3 regions of the Bacteroides cellulosilyticus genome follow, and region 2 is predicted to be linked to each of the others. Evidence: riboswitches for the same ligand, from Rfam matches in the RefSeq annotation. Region 2 holds a riboswitch; each other region holds the start of a gene.
The links. A riboswitch is a leader RNA that binds a small molecule or an ion and turns the genes downstream of it on or off. The one in region 2 is predicted to bind cobalamin.
Positions count from the first base shown of each region.

Region 1: linked by a shared signal. The riboswitch ahead of K6V21_RS23715 (GNAT family N-acetyltransferase) and the one ahead of K6V21_RS26145 (TonB-dependent receptor plug domain-containing protein) in region 2 are both predicted to bind cobalamin.
Region 3: linked by a shared signal. The riboswitch ahead of nrdD (anaerobic ribonucleoside-triphosphate reductase) and the one ahead of K6V21_RS26145 (TonB-dependent receptor plug domain-containing protein) in region 2 are both predicted to bind cobalamin.

Region 1 is NZ_CP081903.1:6,150,855-6,159,026, forward strand. Features, by position in the region: gene K6V21_RS23700 (hypothetical protein) at 1-459, opposite strand, end outside; gene K6V21_RS23705 (response regulator transcription factor) at 886-1,575, shown strand; gene K6V21_RS23710 (sensor histidine kinase) at 1,550-3,334, shown strand; cobalamin riboswitch at 3,426-3,630, shown strand; gene K6V21_RS23715 (GNAT family N-acetyltransferase) at 3,859-4,161, shown strand; gene K6V21_RS23720 ((4Fe-4S)-binding protein) at 4,171-4,401, shown strand; gene K6V21_RS23725 (tryptophanase) at 4,471-5,844, opposite strand; gene K6V21_RS23730 (M23 family metallopeptidase) at 5,966-6,859, opposite strand; gene K6V21_RS23735 (4'-phosphopantetheinyl transferase family protein) at 6,878-7,510, opposite strand; gene K6V21_RS23740 (gliding motility-associated protein GldE) at 7,524-8,172, opposite strand, start outside.
Region 2 is NZ_CP081903.1:6,806,634-6,814,805, forward strand. Features, by position in the region: gene K6V21_RS26130 (efflux RND transporter permease subunit) at 1-2,143, shown strand, start outside; gene K6V21_RS26135 (TolC family protein) at 2,174-3,361, shown strand; gene K6V21_RS26140 (serpin family protein) at 3,419-4,660, opposite strand; cobalamin riboswitch at 4,762-4,965, shown strand; gene K6V21_RS26145 (TonB-dependent receptor plug domain-containing protein) at 5,015-7,027, shown strand; gene K6V21_RS26150 (YncE family protein) at 7,044-8,111, shown strand; gene K6V21_RS26155 (ABC transporter substrate-binding protein) at 8,116-8,172, shown strand, end outside.
Region 3 is NZ_CP081903.1:4,379,569-4,387,740, reverse strand. Features, by position in the region: gene K6V21_RS16240 (putative transporter) at 1-111, opposite strand, end outside; gene K6V21_RS16235 (acyl-CoA carboxylase subunit beta) at 212-1,744, opposite strand; gene K6V21_RS16230 (biotin/lipoyl-containing protein) at 1,747-2,262, opposite strand; gene accC (acetyl-CoA carboxylase biotin carboxylase subunit) at 2,281-3,792, opposite strand; gene K6V21_RS16220 (cysteine-rich CWC family protein) at 3,785-4,015, opposite strand; cobalamin riboswitch at 4,081-4,285, opposite strand; cobalamin riboswitch at 4,378-4,597, shown strand; gene nrdD (anaerobic ribonucleoside-triphosphate reductase) at 4,731-6,824, shown strand; gene nrdG (anaerobic ribonucleoside-triphosphate reductase activating protein) at 6,808-7,278, shown strand; gene K6V21_RS16205 (glycoside hydrolase family 2 TIM barrel-domain containing protein) at 7,311-8,172, opposite strand, start outside.

The DNA of each region.
Region 1 (8,172 bases), 660 kb from region 2:
ATTCATTTCGACCTTAACAGCCACACTAACCGGTTCCGCCTGGTTATTATTCTTCAGCGCTTCGTAATTCCAGATAATATCGGGATAGATCGTATATTCCGTCCGTGGTTTAGCCAACACAAACTCAGATACGGAACGGGAAAAAAACGGAGTTTCAGCAACTTCAATACGCACCCTGCTATACGCCTTCCCAGAACGAATCCGGATAGAAATGCAGGATTTAGAATTACCCACATATAAGGAATCAGCCGGAACAATGACTTGCGCATCCGTCGTCGCTACAGAAAGAATACTGGAAGGAAAGATGTTGCCTCCCAACTCATCCGCTATCTCAAACCCGGAACGGAACGGAGCCGTATTCAGCCAAAAGGAACCTGCCACAACAACCACCAATAAAGCTATCAGAGCGGGCAAACGCCATTTATATCGCCGAAAATTTATATTAGTCAACTCTTTCATACCAATGTTATTTATATTAAGACAAAGGTAAGTATAAAAACTGAAAAACTAGGATGTAAAAGTAATAGTTTACAGTTCTTCACCTTACCAAAACCGTGTCAAAGCCTTACCAAGTCCGTGTCAAGTCCGTATCAGGTCCGTACCATCTCCGTACCTATACGCTTGGATCTGATACGAACCCAATACGGAGTTAATACGGACCTGGTACGGACTTGATATGGAGTTAATACGGACTTAGTACGGACTTGATACGGACTTAGTACGGACCGGATTACCTTCAGCACACACTAAAATGTAACCGAATTGTAACACGTGTTTCACTTTCCCGTAACAAAAACACCGCACCTTTGTCGCTGAAAAGAAATAAAGTATAACTTTGTGGTAGGAGAATTTGTTTTGAATACCTCATATTAATTAGAAAAAGCAATGAACGATTATCGTATTTTAGTTGTAGACGATGAAGAGGACCTTTGCGAGATCCTGAAATTCAACCTTGAAAATGAAGGGTATGAAGTGGACACGGCCCACTCCGCCGAAGAGGCGTTGAAAATGGATATCGGTAGCTACAGCTTGTTGCTACTGGACGTGATGATGGGAGAAATATCCGGTTTCAAAATGGCCAGCTTACTAAAAAAAGATAAGAAGACCGCTCAGGTACCCATTATATTCATCACCGCCAAGGATACGGAAAATGATACGGTAACCGGCTTCAATCTGGGAGCTGATGATTACATCTCCAAACCTTTCTCTCTGCGTGAAGTCATCGCACGCGTCAAAGCTGTATTGCGCCGCACCCAGCAAGGAGAACCGGAACGGGCACCGGAGCAAATCAGCTACAAGACGTTAGTCATTGATATTGTGAAAAAGAAAGTTAGTATCGACGGGGAGGAAGCCCCTCTCACCAAAAAAGAATTTGAGATATTACTTTTACTCCTCCAGAGCAAGGGACGCGTATTCTCCCGCGAAGATATACTGGCACGGATATGGAGCGACGAGGTCTATGTGTTGGACCGCACCATCGATGTGAATATCACCCGTTTGCGTAAGAAAATAGGTATTTATGGTAAATGCATCGTAACTCGCTTAGGATATGGATACTGCTTCGAAGCTGAATAATACCACACATTTCCTGTCGTTCAGCCGGAAGTTATTTCTTTCGGTCATTTCACTGTTTCTGGTATTTGCCGGATGCTTCCTGGCGTATCAATACCAACGTGAAAAAGAATATAAGATAGATCTGCTGGATATACAGCTACAGGACTATAATGAACGATTGCACCAGGAGCTTGCCCGCATTCCGGACAGCTTATGGAACACGACTCTGGAACGATACCTGCAAAAATACATTAAACAGGATTTACGTATTACAGTAGTTAATGTACAGGGTGACGTATTATATGACAGCTACGAATATCAGAAATTAGGCAATCATATCAACCGCCCGGAAGTACAAAAAGCACTGGCAGAAGGAAAAGGATATGATGTACGCCGTACCTCCGAAACAACGGGAGTGCCCTACTTCTATTCTGCCACACTCTATGAAGGCTACATCATACGTTCCGCCCTCCCCTACGACCTGAACCTTGTAAGACACCTTGCAGCAGACCAGCACTACATCTGGTTTACCCTCATCGTATCATTACTATTAATTTTCATCTTCTACAAATTCACCTCTAAACTGGGGACAGCCATCAATCAGCTACGCGAGTTTGCCAAACGTGCCGATAAGAATGAGCCTGTGGAAACAGATATGCAATCCGCCTTCCCACACAACGAACTGGGAGAGATTTCACAACATATCATCCAAATATACAAGCGACTGCGGGAAACCAAAGAGGCACTATACATTGAGCGGGAGAAATTGATCACCCACTTACAAACCTCGCATGAAGGATTGGGCGTATTCAATAAGGACAAGAAAGAAATCCTGGTCAACAACCTGTTTACACAGTATAGCAACCTGATTTCGGACTCCAACCTGCAAACAACAGAGGAAATATTCTCCATCAGTGAGTTCCAGAAAATCACGGATTTCATCAACAAGACTCCCAAGCGTCCGGGCAAGGAAGAAAAGCGTATGTCTATCAGCATCAATAAGAATGGACGTATGTTTATTGTAGAATGTATTATATTCCAGGACTTAAGCTTCGAGATATCCATCAACGACGTCACCCAGGAAGAAGAGCAGATACGCCTGAAACGCCAGTTGACACAGAACATTGCACATGAACTGAAGACCCCGGTCAGCAGTATACAGGGCTATTTGGAAACCATCGTCAACAATGAAAACATCTCCCGGGAGAAGATGCAGACATTCCTGGAGCGATGCTATGCTCAAAGCAATCGGCTAAGCCGACTGCTACGCGACATCTCCGTATTAACGCGTATGGACGAAGCCGCCAACATGATCGACATGGAGAAAGTAGACATCAGCCTGTTGGTAGGCAATATCGTAAACGAGGTATCCCTGGAACTGGAAGAAAAGCATATCACCGTAGTCAACTCCCTAAAACCGAAGATACAACTACGGGGAAACTACTCCCTGCTATACTCCATTTTCCGCAACCTGATGGACAATGCCATTGCTTATGCAGGCACGGATATACGCATCAACATCAGCTGTTTCCGCGAGGACGAGAATTTCTACTATTTCAGTTTTGCCGATACCGGCGTAGGTGTCTCTCCCGAACATCTGAACCGCTTATTCGAACGCTTCTACCGGGTAGATAAAGGACGCTCACGCAAACTGGGCGGTACGGGATTGGGATTGGCTATCGTAAAGAACTCGGTAATCATCCATGGAGGTACCATTTCGGCCAAGAACAACCAGGGTGGCGGATTGGAATTCGTATTCACGCTGGCAAAGGAAAAGTAAGAAGCGGTTAGTGGTAAGTGATTAGTGATTAGCGGTTTGTGATTGCATAAAAAAATAATCACTTATCACTAACCACTAATCACTTTTTTCCTTATCTTTGCGATGCATTGGTTTACTGTCTTTGTTCGGAGACGGTAATTAAAAGGGAATCAGGTGCAAATCCTGAACAGTCCCGCTGCTGTAAGTTTCATGATAGGTTGCAGGCAAACTACCAATAGCCACTGGAAGTCCGCTTCCGGGAAGGCGCCTGGCAACAGAAACAAGTCAGAAGACCTGCCATGCACTGTTTTTATCACTGCTTTCGAGGAAAAAGCGTTGAGTCTAAATGAAACGGGCAAATCGTCCCATCATTTCATTCATCCACTCTGCTTCAAAGAAAGTAAGGAACAATAAACTCTGCCAAGTTTATTTGAATGGTGTCCGGTCGAAGGGATTTCGCCCGGACATTTTATTCTGTAACTTTCCCAAAACAAATTTCATCATCCGCGTGTTATACATACAGTAAACAATTAATACGAAGAGTTATGGAAGCAGATTATGAACTGATCGACAATGAAGAACGTCACCAATATGAGTTCCATGTCGATAAATATACTCCAAAGATTGAGTATATAAAATCAACGAATGGGGAGATTTACCTGACACACACCGAAGTACCCACTCAACTGGGTGGTAAAGGCATCGGCAGCCAGTTAGTAGAAAAAGCATTAAAAGATATAGAAAAACAAGGACTTAGATTAGTACCTCTCTGCCCGTTTGTAGCGGGATACATTCACAAACATCCCGAATGGAAAAGAATTGTAATGAAAGGTATTCACATTCAATAATAAATAGTTATGAATATAAAGAAAGAATATACGAACGGGGAAGTGACCATCATCTGGCAACCCGGCCTGTGCCAACATGCAGGCATTTGTACCAAGACCCTTCCGAATGTGTATCATCCGAAAGAAAAACCGTGGATAACGGCTGAAAATGCAACGACGGAAGAATTGATCGCTCAAATCAAGAAATGCCCGTCAGGAGCATTAAGTTACAGAATGAATAACGAGAAAGAAGATAAATAAAAGAAATGAGGTTACCCCTTCAACATATGAATTCGGGTAACCTCATTTGTATTATGAAAAAGAAAGTAGTTATGTACGTTCCAATTGAACAGTGAAATGACGCATCAGGGGAGCCTCCCAAGTAATACGGACTCCATTAGTAATACTTTCACGACGGTCGAAAACATTCTTCAACGCTACTGCTATTACATTCATGTGATTATCCGTATATACGCGGCGGGGAATAGCCAGGCGCAATAAATCCAGTCCGGTAAAACGGTTCTCACGGGTAACCGGATCACGGTCTGCCAGAATATAACCGATTTCACATCCTCTGATACCGGCTTCAAGATATAGCTCAACCGTTAGAGTCTGTGCCGGGAATTCCTTCTTCGGTACATGCGTCAGTACCTTCGTTGCATCCACAAAAATGGCATGTCCGCCTGCTGGACGCTGATAAGGAATACCGTATTCATCCAACTTCTTTGCCAGATATTCTACCTGACGGATGCGGGTTTCCAGATTATCAAATTCCGTATTCTCATCCAGTCCTGTGGCAAGTGCATTCATGTCACGACCATTCATACCACCGTAAGTAAGATACCCTTCATATTGCACGCAAAAGCCTTTGGCACCTTCGTACCAATCTTTTTTTCGTGTAGCAATGAAGCCTCCCATATTGACGATACCATCCTTCTTGGCACTCATAGTCATACCATCTGCCAGGTCGAACATCTCTTTCGTAATTTCCTTTATCGTTTTACCGCTATAGCCATCTTCACGCATTTTGATGAAGTAAGCGTTTTCCGCAAAACGTGCGGAGTCAAACAATACAGGTTTATTATACTTATCCGCAAGAGCACGGACTTCACGAAGGTTCTGCATGGATACGGGCTGTCCGCCGGCCGTGTTGTTCGTAATGGTAACGATGATAAACGGTATACGGTCAGCATGCTCCTGCAATGCTTTTTCCAATTTCACAGGATCGACATTGCCTTTAAAAGGTATTTCCAACTGAGTATTCTTCGCTTCATCGATGGTGCAATCCAAAGCAATGGCCTTCCGGCCCTCGATATGTCCCTTTGTGGTATCAAAGTGAGAGTTGCCCGGAACAATATCTCCCTCATGTACCAGATAAGAGAAAAGCACATTCTCGGCTGCACGTCCCTGATGGGTGGGAATGACATATTCAAAACCAGTCAGACGGGTGATCACTTCTTTCAGGTTGAAGAAGGAGGAAGCACCTGCATAACTTTCGTCGCCCAGCATCATCGCTGCCCATTGGCGATCGCTCATTGCTCCCGTACCGGAGTCGGTTATCAAATCGATATATACTTGCTCGGATTTCAGCTGGAACACATTGTAATGGGCTTCTTTCAGCCATTGTTCACGTTCCTGGCGGGTACTCTTCCGAATGGGTTCCACCATTTTAATTTTCCAAGACTCTGCAAAAGGTAATTCCATAGTGCTTGCTTATTATTTTGACATTTAGTTAACAAAAAGACCCGTAGAAGAATTTCTACGGGTCGAATATAAGCATTTACACAAGATTTAGCAAATACTTTACTATCTTTTTGTCAACAAATCATTCCTTTGACAGAAATTTCTTCTTCTCCTTCTTACTCATCTCCCGCACAACAACCGCGACAGGATGCCAGGACTTATACATCACACGAGGTTCAGGCTTGCCTACTTCCTCCTGAGAAAGACAAAAATCAGGTACATACGAGTAATCCGGCTGATCGGGACAATAAATACTGAAACGCAAATGGGAACCCTGCTTGTAGTTCTCTCCGCCAATGATGCCAAGCGGCTGTCCCGGAATCACCTCTTCACCCGGAGAAACAAAGATCCCTCCATTCTGGAATAATTTATAACGGGCAAAAGTTCCGTCCTTATGGAAAACTTCCAGATAATTTTCCGTCGAATGGAACGATGTGTTTTCAGAAGTGGAAGCGGCATTATCAACAATCTCGGTCACAAGCCCGCCACGGGAAGCAAAAATGGTATCACCGGCAATTGTAGAAAAGCCAAGTCCTGTAACACGTTTCTCTCCTTCTTTCCCAAGGAATTTCTCTAAAGCCACCATCCGGTTAACACGAACCACCTTACCAGGCGCCAAAGGGAAAAGGTAGACAAAATTAGTATCCGTCTTCAAACGGTTATTTCCTTTTTTACAGGTATAGCGATATGAGAATCCAATCGAAGCATTTTCCGTAGACGGACGCAAAGTCAACAGTCGTGTTTTACCATAATGAATAACAGCATCATAAACCTCTCCTTCGGAAAAAGTCGTATTACTCAACCGGGAAAAAGTCATAGATACCGTATAAGGCGTATGCAACCTAGTTTCGGCATAGAAAGTCACTTCCCCTTTGGCAGACCGTTCATAGCTTACCGTGACAGCTTTATCCGACTGTGCATAAGCCAGTAGAGGCAAACAGAAAAGAAGAAGACAAAAATAGTGTTGTAGTTTCATAATATCATGCTTTTAAGATTAATCAACTTGCCAGGTCAGCACAAAATCCGGATGCAACATATAGTGAATTTCAAATTTACGCTGTCCCGGCGTTCTGTACTCTTCAGCCGAGAAAGCCCCTTTTTCAGTAACCGTAAAAGGAAAAATACGCAGATGCTCCCGGAAATCAACCTCCGGCGTGTTCATACATTTAAACATCACTTCTTTGGCCGACCAATGGAGCAACAAAGCCCAGGTATCCGTTCCCTGATACGAAGACAGAGGTTCATCAGCACGCATATATTTATGCGCCACCTTATGCACCCGCTCACCGTATTGCTCTATATCAATGCCCACTTCCTTACCGGCTTCACCGATAATCACCGATACATACCCACGCGTATGAGAAATACTGATAGATGCAGATTTATCTGCCAGATACGGCTTCCCGCTGGGATAGTAAGCAACTTCCTTTTCCTCTCCCAGCAAAGTGAACAGCAACACACGAACCGACAGCCATTCCAAACGGCGATGTTCAGCTGAGAAACGCTGCAACCCTTCCAGGTATGTTTCCTGTTGCGGAAGCATGCTCAGCAATTCATCCTGTGTTTCGTCCATCTTCCAGACTCCCCACTTATATGAAGGATACGTATGTTGTATGAAAAGAGACATATTATTTTATAAATCAATCTTTCTTATCGGAATCCGACGGAGGAGTATTGATGGTGAACTTCACTTTAAGAATACGGCGGTTATCCATCTCCAGGACTTCAAATTCATAGTGATCGTAGGTAACCTTTTCATGCAGGGCAGGGAATTCACCTTTCAGCTCCAGCAATAATCCTGCAAGCGTATCGGAATCACCCGCCACTTCATCAAAGACTTCCTCGTCCACCTTCGTGATCTTATAAAAATCCGTCAACTGAGTTTTGGCTTCAAACACCCACGTATGATCGTTCAGCACTGCATACGTACGTTCTTCATCATCATATTCGTCGTGAATCTCCCCGACTATCTCCTCGATGATATCCTCCATTGTCACAATTCCCGACGTACCGCCAAATTCATCAACCACAATGGCTATATGAATCTTATTGGCCTGAAAATCACGCAGCAAATCGTCAATCATCTTAGTTTCCGGAACAAAATAGGCCGGACGTATCAGCGATTGCCAACGGAAGTCCACCTTATTCAAATGGGGCAGCAGATCCTTGATATATAAGATACCTTTGATATTGTCCCGGTTTTCAGAGTAAATAGGAATACGGGAGTAAGCATTTTCGATAATACATTGCAATACATCCTTGAAAGGCGTGCGAATATCCAAATCAACT
Region 2 (8,172 bases):
AGTCAGCACAGACATCTTCCGCCAGAGCCGCTTTATCGAAAGCTCTATCGGAAACGTACAGAAGTCCTTGTTTGAAGGAGGTATCTTCGTTGTGATTGTCCTATTCCTGTTCCTTGCGAATGTACGTACAACGGTGATCTCATTGGTTACACTACCGCTTTCATTGATTACTTCACTGGTGACGCTGCATTATATGGGCTTCACAATTAATACAATGAGTCTCGGTGGTCTTGCCATCGCTATCGGTTCGCTGGTGGATGATGCCATTGTGGACGTGGAGAACGTATATAAACGGCTCCACGAGAATAAGTTGAAACCTGTGGAAGAACGACTTTCCATATTGGAAGTAGTATTCAACGCATCGAAAGAAGTACGTATGCCTATTCTGAATTCCACGCTGATTATCGTAGTCAGTTTCGTACCGCTGTTCTTCCTCACCGGTATGGAAGGCCGCATGCTGGTTCCGCTGGGTATTGCGTTCATTGTAGCATTGGCAGCTTCTACGGTAGTGGCATTGACAGTTACACCAGTACTTTGCTCCTATCTTTTAGGAAAAGACAAGAAGAAGGAACAGAAAGAGAGCAGCGACTCGTTCGTAGCACGCAAGATGAAACAGTGGTATGGTGCTGCATTGGCATTCGTACTGGGACATAAGAAGATCGTACTGGGCAGTACAATCGGTTTGTTCGTAGTTGCCCTGGTATGTTTCTTCACATTGGGACGTTCGTTCCTGCCACCTTTCAACGAAGGTTCGTTTACGATTAACATATCTTCCTTACCGGGTATCTCTCTGGAAGAAAGCAATAAGATGGGACATCGTGCTGAAGAGTTATTACTCAGCATTCCCGAAATACAAACCGTTGCCCGCAAGACCGGACGTGCCGAACTGGACGAGCATGCGCTTGGTGTGAATGTTTCGGAAATAGAAGCTCCGTTCGAATTGAAAGACCGTTCACGCAGTGAGTTGGTTGCCGAAGTACGCGAAAAGTTAGGTACTATCGTAGGGGCAAATGTGGAAATCGGCCAGCCTATCAGCCACCGTATCGATGCTATGCTCAGTGGTACGAAAGCCAACATCGCAATTAAACTGTTTGGTGACGACCTGAACCGTATGTTTACCTTGGGTAATGAAATCAAAGGTGCCATCCAGGATATTCCGGGTATTGCCGACCTGAATGTGGAACAACAGATAGAACGTCCTCAGCTTATCATTTCGCCCAAGCGGGAAATGCTGGCTAAGTTTGGTATCTCATTACCAGAATTCTCTGAGTTCGTGAATGTATGTCTTGCTGGTGAAACCGTATCACAGGTATACGAGAAAGGTAAAAGTTTCGACCTTACCGTACGTGTACGTGATGATCTTCGCGACGAAATGGAGAAGATACGCAACTTGATGATAGATACCAGTGACGGAAAGAAAATACCTTTGAACTACATCGCAGAAGTGCGTTCTGCCATGGGACCGAATACCATCAGCCGCGAGAACGTGAAACGTAAAATCGTGATCTCTGCCAATGTTGCCGACCGCGACCTGCGCAGTGTGGTGAATGATATTCAGGCCCGTGTGGACAAGGATATTAAGTTGCCCGAAGGGTATCATCTGGAATACGGTGGCCAATTTGAGAGCGAACAGGCAGCAAGCCGCACGTTATTGCTTACATCGCTGATGAGTATCGCGGTTATTTTCCTTTTGCTTTATCATGAATTCCGTAGCGTGAAGGAAAGTGCGATTATTCTTATCAATCTGCCGTTAGCATTGATCGGTGGTGTATTTGCTTTGTTGATGACAACGGGAGAAGTGAGTATTCCGGCTATTATCGGTTTTATTTCACTGTTCGGTATCGCTACCCGAAATGGTATGTTGCTGATCAGCCACTACAACCACTTGCAACGGGAAGAAGGAATGGGAGTATATGATAGCGTTATACGCGGTTCAATGGACCGGTTGAATCCGATTTTAATGACGGCATTGTCTTCTGCTCTCGCTCTTATTCCATTGGCACTGGGAGGAGATTTACCGGGTAATGAAATTCAAAGTCCGATGGCGAAAGTTATCCTTGGCGGTCTTTTAACTTCCACGTTCCTGAACGGTTTCATCATTCCGATTGTTTATCTGATGATGCACCGGAAACCAGCGAATTAACATCCATATAACCATTAACAATATCAAATAATGAAACGAATTCTGATATTTAGTATTATCACCTTTTTCCTATATGCGGGGATGCGCGCACAATCGGTCGACATAGACGAAGTGCTGCGCCGCATCGAAGCGAATAATAAAGAGTTGCAGGCCAACGCCCAACTCATCACTTCGCAGAAATTGGAAAACAAGTCGGAGAATAATCTTCCCGACCCAACCCTTTCTTATTCTCACCTGTGGGGAGCAAAAGATAAGGACGAAACCATCGGCGAGCTTGTTGTTTCACAAAGCTTCGACTTCCCTACGCTCTACGCTACGCGTGGACAAGTGAACCGTCTTAAAACCGGTGCACTCGATGCACAATCCACCGCTTTCCGCCAGCAACTGTTGCTTCAAGCCAAGGAAATATGCCTCGACATCCTCATGTTGCAACAACAGCAAAGGCTGCTGGACGAACGTCTGAAACAGGCAGAAGAACTTTCCGCCTATTACAAGAAACGTTTGGAAACAGGAGATGCCAATGTTTTGGAAACCAATAAAATCAATCTGGAATTGCTGAACGTTCGTACAGAAGCACGAACCAACCGCACCACCTTGGAAAACAAATGGCAAGAACTGACTGCATTGAACAGCAACCAGCCATTGCAAATCTCTTCTCTCAGCGAATATCCGCTGCATCCACTACCGGCTGATTATGAACAACTGCGTGAAGAGGTTATCGCGTCGGATGCTGCCTTGTGGTCACTGAGCAACGAAAGCGCTGCTGCCCGCAAACAAATTTCTGTCAGTAAACAAGGCTGGCTGCCTAAGTTGGAGTTAGGTTATCGTCGTAACACCGAATCGGGCACTCCGTTCAATGGTGTTGTGGTGGGCTTTTCTTTCCCCATCTTCGAGAACCGAAATAAGGTGAAGATAGCCAAGGCACAATCCATGAATATAGATTTTCAGAAAGAGAATGCGACTTTGCAGGCAGAGTCTTCATTAGCACAGCTTTATCGCGAAGCTCAATCCTTGCAAGCTTCCATGCAGGAATATCAGGAAGCCTTCAGCTCACAACAAGATCTCGCATTGCTGAAACAAGCCCTTACAGGTGGACAAATCAGCGTGATAGAATTCTTTGTGGAAGTTTCTGTGATTTATCAAAGCAAACAAAATCTGCTTCAACTGGAAAACCAGTATCAGAAGGTGATGGCACAGATTTATAAGAGTAAGTTGTAAAAACAGTATATTATAACGAAAGAGGGCTTGAATGTTCAGGCCCTCTTTTATCATTTATTATAGTTTCGTAATTTTCCCCATAAAAAGAATTGCTCCCGTACTCTTTTCCTTAATTACGAAAGCAAAAGGACGGTCTACATAGAAAGATATAGGAGTAGATGGCCCGGCAGAAGTTTCCAACATTCCACCAACTGTAACAGCCGCTGCTTCAGTACCTTCCTCATCTACATTTACATAAGTAAATTGCTGCAAAAGCCCAATATATAACTCGGCAGCCGACATTTTAGAGAAATCAGCCTTATAACCATCAAAGGCATCCTTCATCCCCATAGCAACCATATCCTCTATGAGCATCTTGTCATACTCCACTTTGAAACGGGGAAGTTTAACCTGCAATTGCCTGCTCGACAAAGCTGCATTCCATTCCTTCCAGTTTTCATAAGTCAACTCGGACAAACTCTCATCTAAAGTCTTATCCACGGCAGGCAATAAGAGCACCATACTGAAAGCTTCATTGCCATACGGCAATTCTGCGATGGAGAATGCTGAGTTCTGAGCATAATTAAACGTTTCTGTCTGATTCATCATGTTCACTTTCTGCTCAGTACCATCAGAATTAGTAAAATTTTCCTGGCGAGTATCCGATTTTTGGAATTGACTCTTCCAAATGCCTTTGAAGTAGAGTGCATTAATCAAATACATACGTGCATCTTCCGGTATTCTCTGTATAACCTCTTTTATACAATTATTCGTCTGCTCAGCGCACCACCGGTTAATCACATCCTTCGCTGTGGGAGATGTAAAATCAAGTTCCTGTACCTGGGCATCATACATCTTCTTATTCACCTCCACAAAAGAATCGTAAACTTTAAAACCTTGTTTTACCCAAATAGAATTGGCGATTCCTAATTGAGTGGTATTATCTAAATCCAATAAAGCTGAAGTTAGCTTTTGATTATAGTTATTCAGATCATCAAGAGAGAAAGAAGCGGCAGGAAATCCCAATACGTTCTGCATTTCAGTAAGCGTATTGCCCGAAGCTCCGTTAGTAATCATTGATAAGCAAAGTGATGCACTCAATGGAGACACAAAAACATTCGGTTTTTCCTTTTCGGTACTGCACACCTGATCGAAGAAACGGAAAGCAAAGTCTGTACCTTTGTCCATTAAATCTTGTTCCGCACGGGTGAGATTGATGTCTTGACGTGGTTTTGGTTCCGGTTGAGAGGGGGTCTCATCATTTTGACAAGCTGCAAGGATACTGAGTAGGCTTAGCGCAGCAATAGTTTTCTTTAGCATAAGCATTATAGTATTAGTTTTCTATTAAGTTACTCTGTTAGAATAAATGCATAAATTTATAAAATACTGCACCACATTACAAATTAAACATAAATCTTTCCTATCTTTGCTCCCGGTTTTGTTGGAGTATGCTTTTCGGTATACTCCATGAAAAGGGAATTGGGTGTGACTCCCAAACAGTCCCGCTGCTGTGATCTCCTATTGCAGGATTTGCCAATCACCTGTGCCACTGCCAATATTCGTATGGTGGGAAGGCGGCAAATCCGGAGTAAGTCAGAAGACCTGCAAAACCGATCATTTTTTATGCCTTCGAGGAAAGGGCATGAGGTGTATCTATTTTATAGCTTTCTGTATATGATAAAAGATAATCTATGTCGGTACATCTGGCTACGGTTTTGTTTGTGTTGCCTTGTGTGCTGTTTTTGTGCCAGCCTGCAAGCACAACAGACGGGAGACTCCATTACGGGAAAAGTACATGCCATTCCGGAAGTGGGGATAAAAGGTCGGCGTGTGCCACGGGCTCTCTCAGCAACCGCCCCGCTCCAACAGATGAAGAAAACTGATATGGAACGTTTGGGAGTATCGGATGTGGCCGATGCAGTTCGTCATTTCTCGGGAGTCAGCGTTAAGGATTATGGTGGAATTGGTGGATTAAAGACTGTTTCTGTACGCAGTTTGGGAGCGCAACATACAGCAGTCAGCTATGATGGAGTGACTGTCAGTGATTGTCAGTCAGGGCAGGTAGATATCTCCCGTTTTTCGTTAGACAATGTTTCCGAACTGGAACTCAGCATTGGTCAGAGTGATAATATTTACCAGACAGCGAAGATGTTTGCCTCTGCCGGTGCTTTAAGTATCGAAACCGCACGTCCGGATTTCAGTAACCGACCTTTCCGGTTGCTTGCAAATATGAAAACCGGTTCTTACGGGCTTGCTAATCCTTCTCTATTTTATGCTCAGAAATTAAGTAACCGTTTCAGTCTTTCTGCCTATGCTGATTATTTACGGGCGGACGGCAATTATCCTTTCAAAATGTGGAATGGGAATAAACTGATTGACTCCAAACGAAACAATAGTGATATAGAGACTTATCGGGCGGAATTAAATTTGTTTGTAACTCTGAATGAGAAACAGGATTTGAAAGCCAAAGTTTATCTCTTTGATTCGGAAAGAGGGTTACCCGGCGGAGTGATTTATGACAATCCGTATGCTGCCGAAAGACTATATGACCGTAATTATTTCGGCCAATTGAAGTATGAGAACCGATTCTCAGAGAAATGGAAGCTACAAGCAAGTGGAAAATTTAACTTCAGCTGGAACCGGGACTATAATAATGAATCTTCCGGCATTACAGACAATCGTTTCCGCCAGACTGAGACTTACTTATCCGCTACCCTATGGAGCGAACCGGTAAAAGGGTTATCTTTCTCATTAGCACAGGATTTCGCCTATAACTATTTGTCAACAACTTTACAGAACAATCAATATCCGGAACGTTTCACCTATTTAACAGCAATAGCCACACACTATAAAAGCAACCAATTTTCTGCTACCGCTTCTCTGCTGAATACTTATATTACAGAGAATGTACGGACAGGAAAAGCTGCTGCAGACCGTAAACGCCTTTCACCCGCTGTCAGCCTGTCGTGGAAACCTTTTGATTTTGGTCTACGTTTCAGGGCTTCATACAAAGATATCTTCCGTACGCCGACATTCAATGATTTGTATTATCTGATAATTGGCAACCATAATTTAAAGCCTGAAGTTACCCGGCAATTCAATGTAGGTACAACGTGGAATTCTACTTCATTGGAATTTATCGACTATCTAAGCCTTTCAGTAGATGCTTATTATAATCGGGTGAAAGATAAAATCGTGGCAATACCCACTATGTTTATCTGGAAGATGATGAATTTAGGTAAAGTCGAAACTATTGGTACGGATATTAACCTGGCAATTGAAAAAGAATTAGCAGAACATTATAAGTTATATCTCACAGGAACTTACAACTTCATGCAAGCGGAAGATATTACCGACCGTAATTCTAAAATATGGCGGAATCAGATTATATATACTCCGAAACATTCAGGTTCGGGAAGTCTGACTTTTGAGAATCCGTATGTCAACCTTACTTATAACATAATGTACGCTTCGGAACGCTATTCGATTGCCCAGAACATTCCGGAAAATCGTATTAAATCTTACACTGACCACAGTATAGCACTCTCGCATACCTTTAAATGGAAGAAGCAGTCACTACGCATACAGCTGGATGCCTTGAATCTGAGTGATAAAAACTACGAAATAGTCCGCTTCTACCCGATGCCCGGACGCAATTACAAAGTAACAATCAACTATAAATTATAAACTAAAAACAGAAACAATGAAGAAGTATTGGTATAAAACCGCCATGTTGGTTATGGCATTAGGAGCATTTACCGCATGTAATGATGATGACGAACCGAAAGGACCGGAAGGACCAATAGCTCCTGTCAATGGAGCGTATGTCATCAATACAGGAAATAATAAAGCTAATAACGGCACTATACAATGGTACGACAGGGATCAGAAAACAATAAGCACAGACTTGTTTGCTGCTGCCAACGGGGCAGGTATCGGTGATGCGCAAGACTTGTGCATATACGGTTCTAAAATATATATCACTTGTACTAGTTCTGCAAAGATTGAAGTAGTAAACAGAGCAGATTTTACCCGTATACAGACTTTGGCTCTCTCTAATGGCGAACAACCCATCAATCCACGATACATGACAGCTACCGGAGGAAATGTTTATTTCACCGCATATGATGGCACCGTATCACGCTTGGACACCACAAGCCTCTCCATCACCGGAAAGATAGAAATAGGAGATCATCCGGAAGCATTGACTTCTGCAAATGGAAAACTTTATGTAAATCTGTCAAACTATAACGCAGATGGCACCGGCAAGTACGTGGCGGTTGTCGATATTGCTACTTTCAAGAAAACGAAAAATATAGAAGTACTTCTCAATCCTTATGATGTTTGTACAACCGGAGAAGACGGAAAGGTATATTTCATTTCATGTGGAGATTTCAGTGGAAATCCAGTTCAGACATTACAATGCATTGACCCGCAAACAGATCAGGTTACGGAAATATGCCCAGCCAGCAAAATAGCAATAAAAAATAACAAGATCTATCTCATTTATGCAGAATATTACGAAGATGCCGCTCCCAAAAGCATTTCTGTATATGACATGAATACCAAACAAACTACGCAGTTTGCCAACTACAGCGATTTCTCCAATCCTGGTAATATTGTAGTCGACCCGGCTACAGGAGATGTAATTATCATCGATCAACCCTTCTCTGTTCTCAACGACATATATGTTTATGGTAGTGACGGCGTACTCAAAAAGAAATTGGAAACCGGATACTATACCACTAATATGCGCTTTGTAACTGAATAAAAGCATGAAACAATTTCTTTTCTTTCTAACCTTTTGGGTGACAGTGTTACTTCTTTCCGCC
Region 3 (8,172 bases), 2.4 Mb from region 2:
AGCCAGCATGATGCCAAATGCTATCACAAGTGAAAGGATCAGTACGGAATGAGCCACTCCTCCACCCCAAAGATCAGGGTATCCTTCAAAAAGGTTCTTCAATAGTTCCATAATTTAAAGCATATATAATTTTATCTTCATATAATCCGTTTAAAGTCTCCCCGGAGAAATCACTTCTACGGGGAGACGCACACATTGAAACATAACTAAATCATAGTGGCATATTGCCGTGCTTTTTAGGTGGGTTGCTCTGACTCTTGTTATGCGTCATTTCTAACGCCTGAATCAGCTTATACCGGGTATCACGAGGCATGATAATCTCATCAATAAAACCACGCTCGGCAGCCCGATACGGATTAGAAAACTTAAATTCATATTCCTGGATCAGACCGGATTTTTCTTCCGGTGTAACATTTCTATATAATATATTCACAGCACCTTCGGCTCCCATCACAGCTATTTCAGCCTGCGGATAGGCCAGATTGATGTCTGCCCCTGTCTGTTTGCTGGACATCACAATGTACGCACCGCCATAAGCCTTACGGGTTATCAGGGTAATTTTAGGGACAGTAGCTTCTGCATAAGCATAGACGATTTTTGCCCCGTGACGAATGATGCCATTATGCTCCTGCGTCACGCCAGGCAGGAAGCCCGGTACATCTTCGAAGGTAATCAACGGAATGTTGAAGCAGTCGCAAAAACGGATGAAACGTGCAGCCTTATCGGAAGCGTCTATATCCAGCACACCAGCCAGATAAGCCGGCTGGTTGGCTACAACTCCTACCGAACGACCATTCAGACGGGCAAAGCCAACCACAATATTCTTTGCAAAATGGGGCATCACTTCAAAGAAATATTGGTTATCCATAACCGGCTCTATAATATCCTTAATGTCATAAGGAATGTTCGGGTCTTCCGGAATCACAGTTTGAAGCTCTTCTGCCTGACGTCTGGCATCATCCGTACAAGGAATAAGCGGAGCATCCTCCATATTATTGGAAGGCAGGAAGCTGAGCAATTCGCGTATGGCCAGCATGGTTTCTTCTTCAGTGTTACACATGAAGTGAGTAACGCCACTCTTACTGCTATGTGCATAGGCTCCACCCAACTCTTCCTTGTCCACTTCTTCATGCGTAACCGTTTTCACTACATCCGGCCCTGTGATGAACATATGGCTTTTCTCTTTCACCATAAAAATAAAATCCGTCAATGCAGGTGAATAACAGGCACCGCCGGCACATGGGCCCAGAATAGCTGAGATTTGAGGAATCACCCCGGAAGCAATCGTATTCTGATAGAAAATAGAAGCATATCCTGACAAACTGCCGACACCTTCCTGAATACGGGCACCTCCCGAATCATTCAGAGCAATAACCGGAGCGCCATTTTTGAGTGCCAGTTGCTGTACTTTCACTATTTTCGCTGCATTAGTTTCACTCAAAGAACCGCCATGCACCGTAAAGTCATAGGCGTACACAAATACCGGACGACCGTCAATCTTGCCATAACCGGTCACCATGCCATCACCCGGAATCTGTTTTTTCTCCATTCCGAAATTGGTGCAACGGTGATTTACAAACTTGTCCAACTCATTGAATGTCCCTTTATCCAGCAAGGCTTCTATGCGTTCGCGTGCGGTCATCCGCCCGGCAGCATGTTGTTTTTCTATCTTATCAATGCCTCCACCCTGCGAGGCACGCTTATTAAGTTCTTCAAACTGATTATATATTTCTGTCCTTTCCATACTTATTCTTCATTTATAATATCCAATGTCATTAAAATCTGGTTACTGCTCACTGAATCACCTTCCGCCACCAAGATTTCTCTCACTACACAGTCCGAATTGACCTTATAGTTGCTTTGCATTTTCATAGCTTCAAGCACCACTACAATATTTCCCGCCGACAAACGGTCACCTTTCTGTACAGGAATCTTCATAACTTTACCCGGCATCGGAGCAATAATCTTATCGTCCTGTCTCTCTTCTCCTCCTTTTCGCATACGCAAGTATTTCACCTGGGTATCTGCTATATCCACATGATAAGAGCGATAGAACAAATTCACATCATAGCTTTTTCCTCCTTCACCGCGGATGACTTCCGTATTGTAAGAATTTCCGTCGTGTAAGATGGAGCAGCTACCGTTTTCTGCCATGGCAATATCCACATCGTAGATTCTTCCATCAACATTCAACCGGACTTTATTATCTTCTTTACTGACCAACGTCACATCGGCAACGCGGTTTCCAATATGTATTTCCATTAACTACTTCCTCCCTCTTTAAATACGTAAAACTCCTTTTTGCAAACCGAACTCACGCCAGCGACTGATAGGACGACCATCAGACGATTGCGTGGAAGAATTCTCTTCCAGGTTCATCAGGTAATCTATATAAGCGGCAATCATGGCAATATTCTCAATTTCTTCATTATTACTGTTAGGACGCTGCAACATACGCGAGTTTTTCTCGATAAACAGCGTGTTGTATTCTCCCTTTACGAAATCGGGGTTGTGCATGATGCGCTTCAGATAAGTAAGATTGGTCTTCAATCCGGTAATTTTATACTCATACAGCACACGGCGCATACGCTCAATGGCATACTGCCGATTGGTGGCCCATACGATCAGTTTTCCGATCATGGGATCATAATAGATAGGAATCTCATACCCTTCGTAAACATAGCTATCGATTCGGACACCGATACCGTTCGGTTCAGCCAATAACTTAATGATTCCCGGAGACGGCATGAAATTATTCTCTGTATCTTCCGCACAGATACGACATTCGATAGCATGTCCCCGCTGAAACAAATCTTCCTGTTTAAGATGCAACGGATAACCGGCTGCAATCATGATCTGTTCTTTCACTAAGTCCACACCCACCACTTCTTCGGTAATGGGATGTTCCACTTGCAAACGGGTGTTCATTTCCAGGAAATAGAAATAACGGTGCTTATCAACCAGAAATTCGATAGTACCTGCACCCGAATAGTTCACTGCTTTGGCGGCAGCCACAGCCTTCTCTCCCATCTCTCTGCGTAATTCCGGAGTGAGGAAGGGAGATGGACTTTCCTCCACAATTTTTTGATTTCTACGCTGAACAGAACATTCGCGATCGAATAAATGAATCACATTGCCATGATTATCACCCAATACCTGAAATTCAATATGATGGGGTTCCTCCACAAATTTCTCCAGATATACCGTATCGTCACCAAAAGCAGACATAGACTCCGAGCGGGCGGTATTGTAAGCCTCAACCACTTCATCCTCACTATGTATCAGTCGCATACCTTTTCCACCACCACCCATAGAGGCTTTCAGCATCACGGGATAGCCGATCTTATTACATATCATCACAGCCTCCCCGGCACTCTGCAAGGGTTGTTCCGTACCGGGAACTACCGGTACTCCGGCTGCAATCATGTGTTTACGGGCTGAGATTTTATCACCCATCGCTTCCATTGTTTCGGCAGAAGACCCGATAAAAATAATGCCTTCTTCTTTGCAACGACGGGCAAAGTCGGCATTTTCAGATAAGAAACCATATCCGGGATGGATGGCATCCGCTTCATGCTGCCGGGCAGCACGAATTATATTCTCTATATTCAAATAACTGTCTCTGGAAGCTGCCGGACCTATCAAACAGGCTTCATCGGCATACATGACGTGTTTTGCTGCACGATCCGCTTCCGAATAGACAGCTACTGTACGTATTCCCATCTCTTTGCAGGAACGCATTACACGTACAGCAATCTCGCCTCTATTGGCAATCAATACTTTTTTAATCATTGTTCTTCTGTTTATCGCAAAGGGGTGCATCACATACATCCATAACAATACCCTCTTTGACTGCCGTCAGACAGTCATGACATAAACAGCCCGGATAATTCTTTTGCAAATAAGCACGTTGCTGCTCATTCAGTCGTACCGTAGCGCAATGGCATGACAAAATCCGATCGTGCATACACTCAAAGGTTGCACCACAACGCGGACATACCTTTTTCATAGGCATCCCTCTCGCATTAATTAAATTAAAACAATTATTCGTTCGTACTGTTCCCCTAATCCCACGAGTAGCAACAGACTTTAACGAATGGCAGGTCTTCTGACTGACTCCCTTTCTGATTCCTTCCCGGCCTCCAATTCACAGCCAGTGGCTAAAGTATTTATCAAGAAAGTTATGGAGCTTCACAGCAGCGGGACTGTCCGGGATTTACACCCGATTCCCTTTTAATCCAAATGACAGAAATGTTCATCCGAAACCAATTCGGGGCAAAGATAGTGGAAATTATCATTGGAGATGCTTTTTAAAACAAAAAATATAAGCAGGGAATATTTTTTTCTATCATCCGTTGGATTATTGATTTTATTTCTAACTTTGTCAGCGATAACGGTTTCCAAATCACCGCAAGCGTGAAACGGAATTAAAAGGGAATCCTGTGAAAATCAGGGACTATCCCCGTAGCTGTAAGTTTCATCTCCCTACCATGTGGAGAAAAGATTGTGGCATTCTTTAGCCACTGGTCCTGCAAAGACCGGGAAGGCGCCACAACGGAAACAAGTCAGAAGACCTGCCGATATCTGTAATCATTCAGGCTTTCGGGTGAAAAGCGATAGAGTGCATCCTCCAAGATTCATTTTATTACTTACTCTCCTTATTTTGTCGTTTGATTTAGTATAGCTAACTAAACAAAGAATATTTATTTGTTAAATCTTAAATTACAGGTATGATCAATTCGGAGACTTTCATCGTCAAAAGAGATGGGAAAAAAGAAGCGTTTTCACTTGATAAGATCAAGAACGCAATTAGTAAAGCATTTTTATCTGTCGGCAGTTTTGCCACACAAGATGTGATCACCAACATACTCAGCCGCGTGAACATCAGTGATGGAACCAGTGTAGAAGATATACAGAACCAAGTAGAAGTGGCACTGATGGCTGAACACTATTACAGTGTAGCAAAAGCGTTCATGCTATACAGACAGAAACATCTGGAAGACCGGGAAGTACGTGACAAGCTCCGTTTCCTAATGGATTACTGCGATGCCTCCAACCCTGCCACCGGTAGCAAGTATGACGCTAACGCCAATGTGGAAAATAAAAATATAGCCACACTGATAGGCGAACTCCCCAAATCGAACTTCATCCGTCTGAACCGCCGTTTGCTGACTGACCGCCTGAAGGACATGTACGGCAAGGAACTTTCAGACCGCTACATCGAATTGCTGAACCAACACTTCATATACAAGAATGATGAAACCAATCTTGCCAATTATTGCGCAAGCATCACCATGTATCCGTGGCTGATCAGCGGAACCGCATCCGTAGGCGGTAACTCCACGGCACCCACCAATCTGAAGTCTTTCTGCGGAGGATTCATCAATATGGTATTTATCGTATCGAGTATGCTCAGCGGCGCCTGCGCCACACCGGAATTTCTGATGTATATGAATTATTTCATAGAAAAAGAATACGGAGAGGATTACTATAAACATCCGGAACAACTTGCCGACCTTTCCTCCAAACAAAGGACCATAGATAAAATAATCACCGATTGTTTTGAACAGATCGTATATTCCATCAATCAACCTACGGGGGCACGGAATTTTCAGGCAGTATTCTGGAATGTAGCTTACTATGATCAATATTATTTCAATAGCCTTTTTGAACATTTCGTCTTCCCGGACGGAAACGCTCCCCATTGGGAATCATTGAGCTGGTTGCAAAAGCGCTTCATGAAGTGGTTCAATAAGGAACGTACCAAAGCCATTCTTACCTTCCCCGTAGAGACAATGGCTTTGCTGACCAAAGACGGAGATGTATTGGACAAGGAATACGGTGACTTCACGGCCGAAATGTATGCGGAAGGGCACTCTTTCTTTACATATATGAGTGATAATGCCGACTCGTTAAGTAGCTGTTGCCGCTTGCGTAATGAAATACAGGATAATGGATTTAGTTACACCCTGGGAGCAGGCGGCGTATCTACCGGATCAAAAAGTGTGTTGACTATCAACCTGAACCGTTGCATCCAGCATGCAGTGAAATCCGGATTGCTTTATCATTTCTTCCTTGAAGAGGTAGTAGATCTGGTACACAAAGTACAACTGGCCTATAACGAAAACCTAAAGCATCTGCAAAGCAAAGGAATGTTGCCTTTGTTCGATGCCGGATACATTAATATGGGACGCCAATATCTGACAATCGGTGTAAACGGGCTGGTGGAAGCCGCTCAATTCATGGGAATTGAAATCAACGATAATCCTAAATATGAAGCTTTTGTGCAGGAGATTCTGGGAATAGTTGAAAAATACAATAAGAAATATCGAACGAAAGATATACTCTTTAACTGCGAAATGATACCGGCTGAGAATGTAGGCGTAAAACATGCCAAATGGGACAAAGAAGCCGGTTTCCAGACATTCCGCGAGTGCTATAACAGCTATTTCTACATTGTAGAGGATGAGTCGCTGAACGTCATCGATAAGTTCCGTATGCATGGACACAGGTACATAGAGCACCTGACGGGTGGTTCGGCACTCCACATGAACCTGGAAGAGCATTTGAGCAAAGAGCAATACAGACAATTACTTCGGGTAGCCGCCACTGAAGGCTGCAATTACTTTACTTTCAATATACCTAACACGGTTTGCAACGAATGCAACCACATTGACAAAAGATACTTGAAAGAGTGTCCGGAATGTCATAGCCAGAACGTGGATTATCTGACCCGCGTCATCGGCTACATGAAACGAATCAGCAATTTCTCTCAAGCCCGGCAAAAGGAGGCTGCCCGAAGATATTATGCTGAAGTACACTGATTACGACATTGTTTTTCAGGAGATACCGGATGAGGTGACATTGGCAATCAACCTTTCGAACTGTCCGAACAGGTGTAAAGGTTGCCATAGTCCCTATCTGCAACATGATGTCGGAGAAACACTGACAGAAGAAAACCTTTCCGTACTTTTACAAAAGTATGGAAAGGCTGTTACATGCGTCTGTTTTATGGGAGGAGATGCAGATCCTTATGATGTAACGTATTTTGCCAATTTTCTACAGCAGCAACAGATTGCCCCGGTTAAAGTGGGCTGGTATTCCGGTAAGTCGGAACTGCCTGACGGGTTCCCGATCCGGAACTTCCAATACATAAAACTTGGGCCTTACGTAGAAAGCCGCGGTGGTTTGAAGTCTGAACAAACCAACCAGCGGCTTTACAAGATTGTACAAGGAGAAATGAATGATATTACTTACCGGTTCAGGACAAAGAGCTAATCTCTTTCTGCCTGAACCGGAATTACAAAGTCTTATTCAAACCGAAGGACAAGGCGTCCCGTTTGCGGGCCATCCACCCATTTAGGTTGTGAAGAAGGACCGCACAAATCCGTGGAGTTTACTTTATTACGCACCGGAGGAATTACATTCAAAACAGAAATTCCGCTTTCGGGAAGTGTATACAGTAACCGGTCACGACCATCACGGGGTTGATATACTCCGATATAGGAATCAGGAGTTTCATTCGTCAGGCTGATGGTTCCCTCTTTCGTACGAATACTCATCCAGGAGACACTGCCAAAATATCCTTTGAATTCAGGATAGGTGAATGTCTCACCCGGAATAGGATCGTTATAATCATTCTCCCAGATATCATACTGCGTGCCATGAATACGATTCTGCCATACACGATACGGACCTGCTCCCAACCAACGCTTGCTGAGCACTTGTCCTTCAGGATAATCAAAGCAAATACCCATCAGGTCTACCACACCGGAGAAGTTGTAGGTATAATCAAGAGTAGCCATGCCATCCGGATGAATTGTCCACTGAGCTTTGTCTAAATTGCCCAGTTTATAATTAGCGGTGAGGATCAGATTACCCCCCTCTTCTTTTACATCCAGTTTCGTGAAGACTGCCGCGTCGGGAAATTCTGTGTAAGTACGGTCCTTTGCCTTGGCTTTTTCGTCGTCATGATTATAGAACTGATCCAGGGAACGGTCTGCACGACGTGCACCGATAAAACGGGGACCGTTGGCAAAACTAATCTTACGGTTATTGACGGATACATCTTTCAGCTGCCCGTCTTCCTTTGAAAAGACAAAAGTACGTCCGTTTGCTTTTACCGTAATGCCTTTTTCTGTTTCCGTATAGGATGCACGGCCGGATGATGCA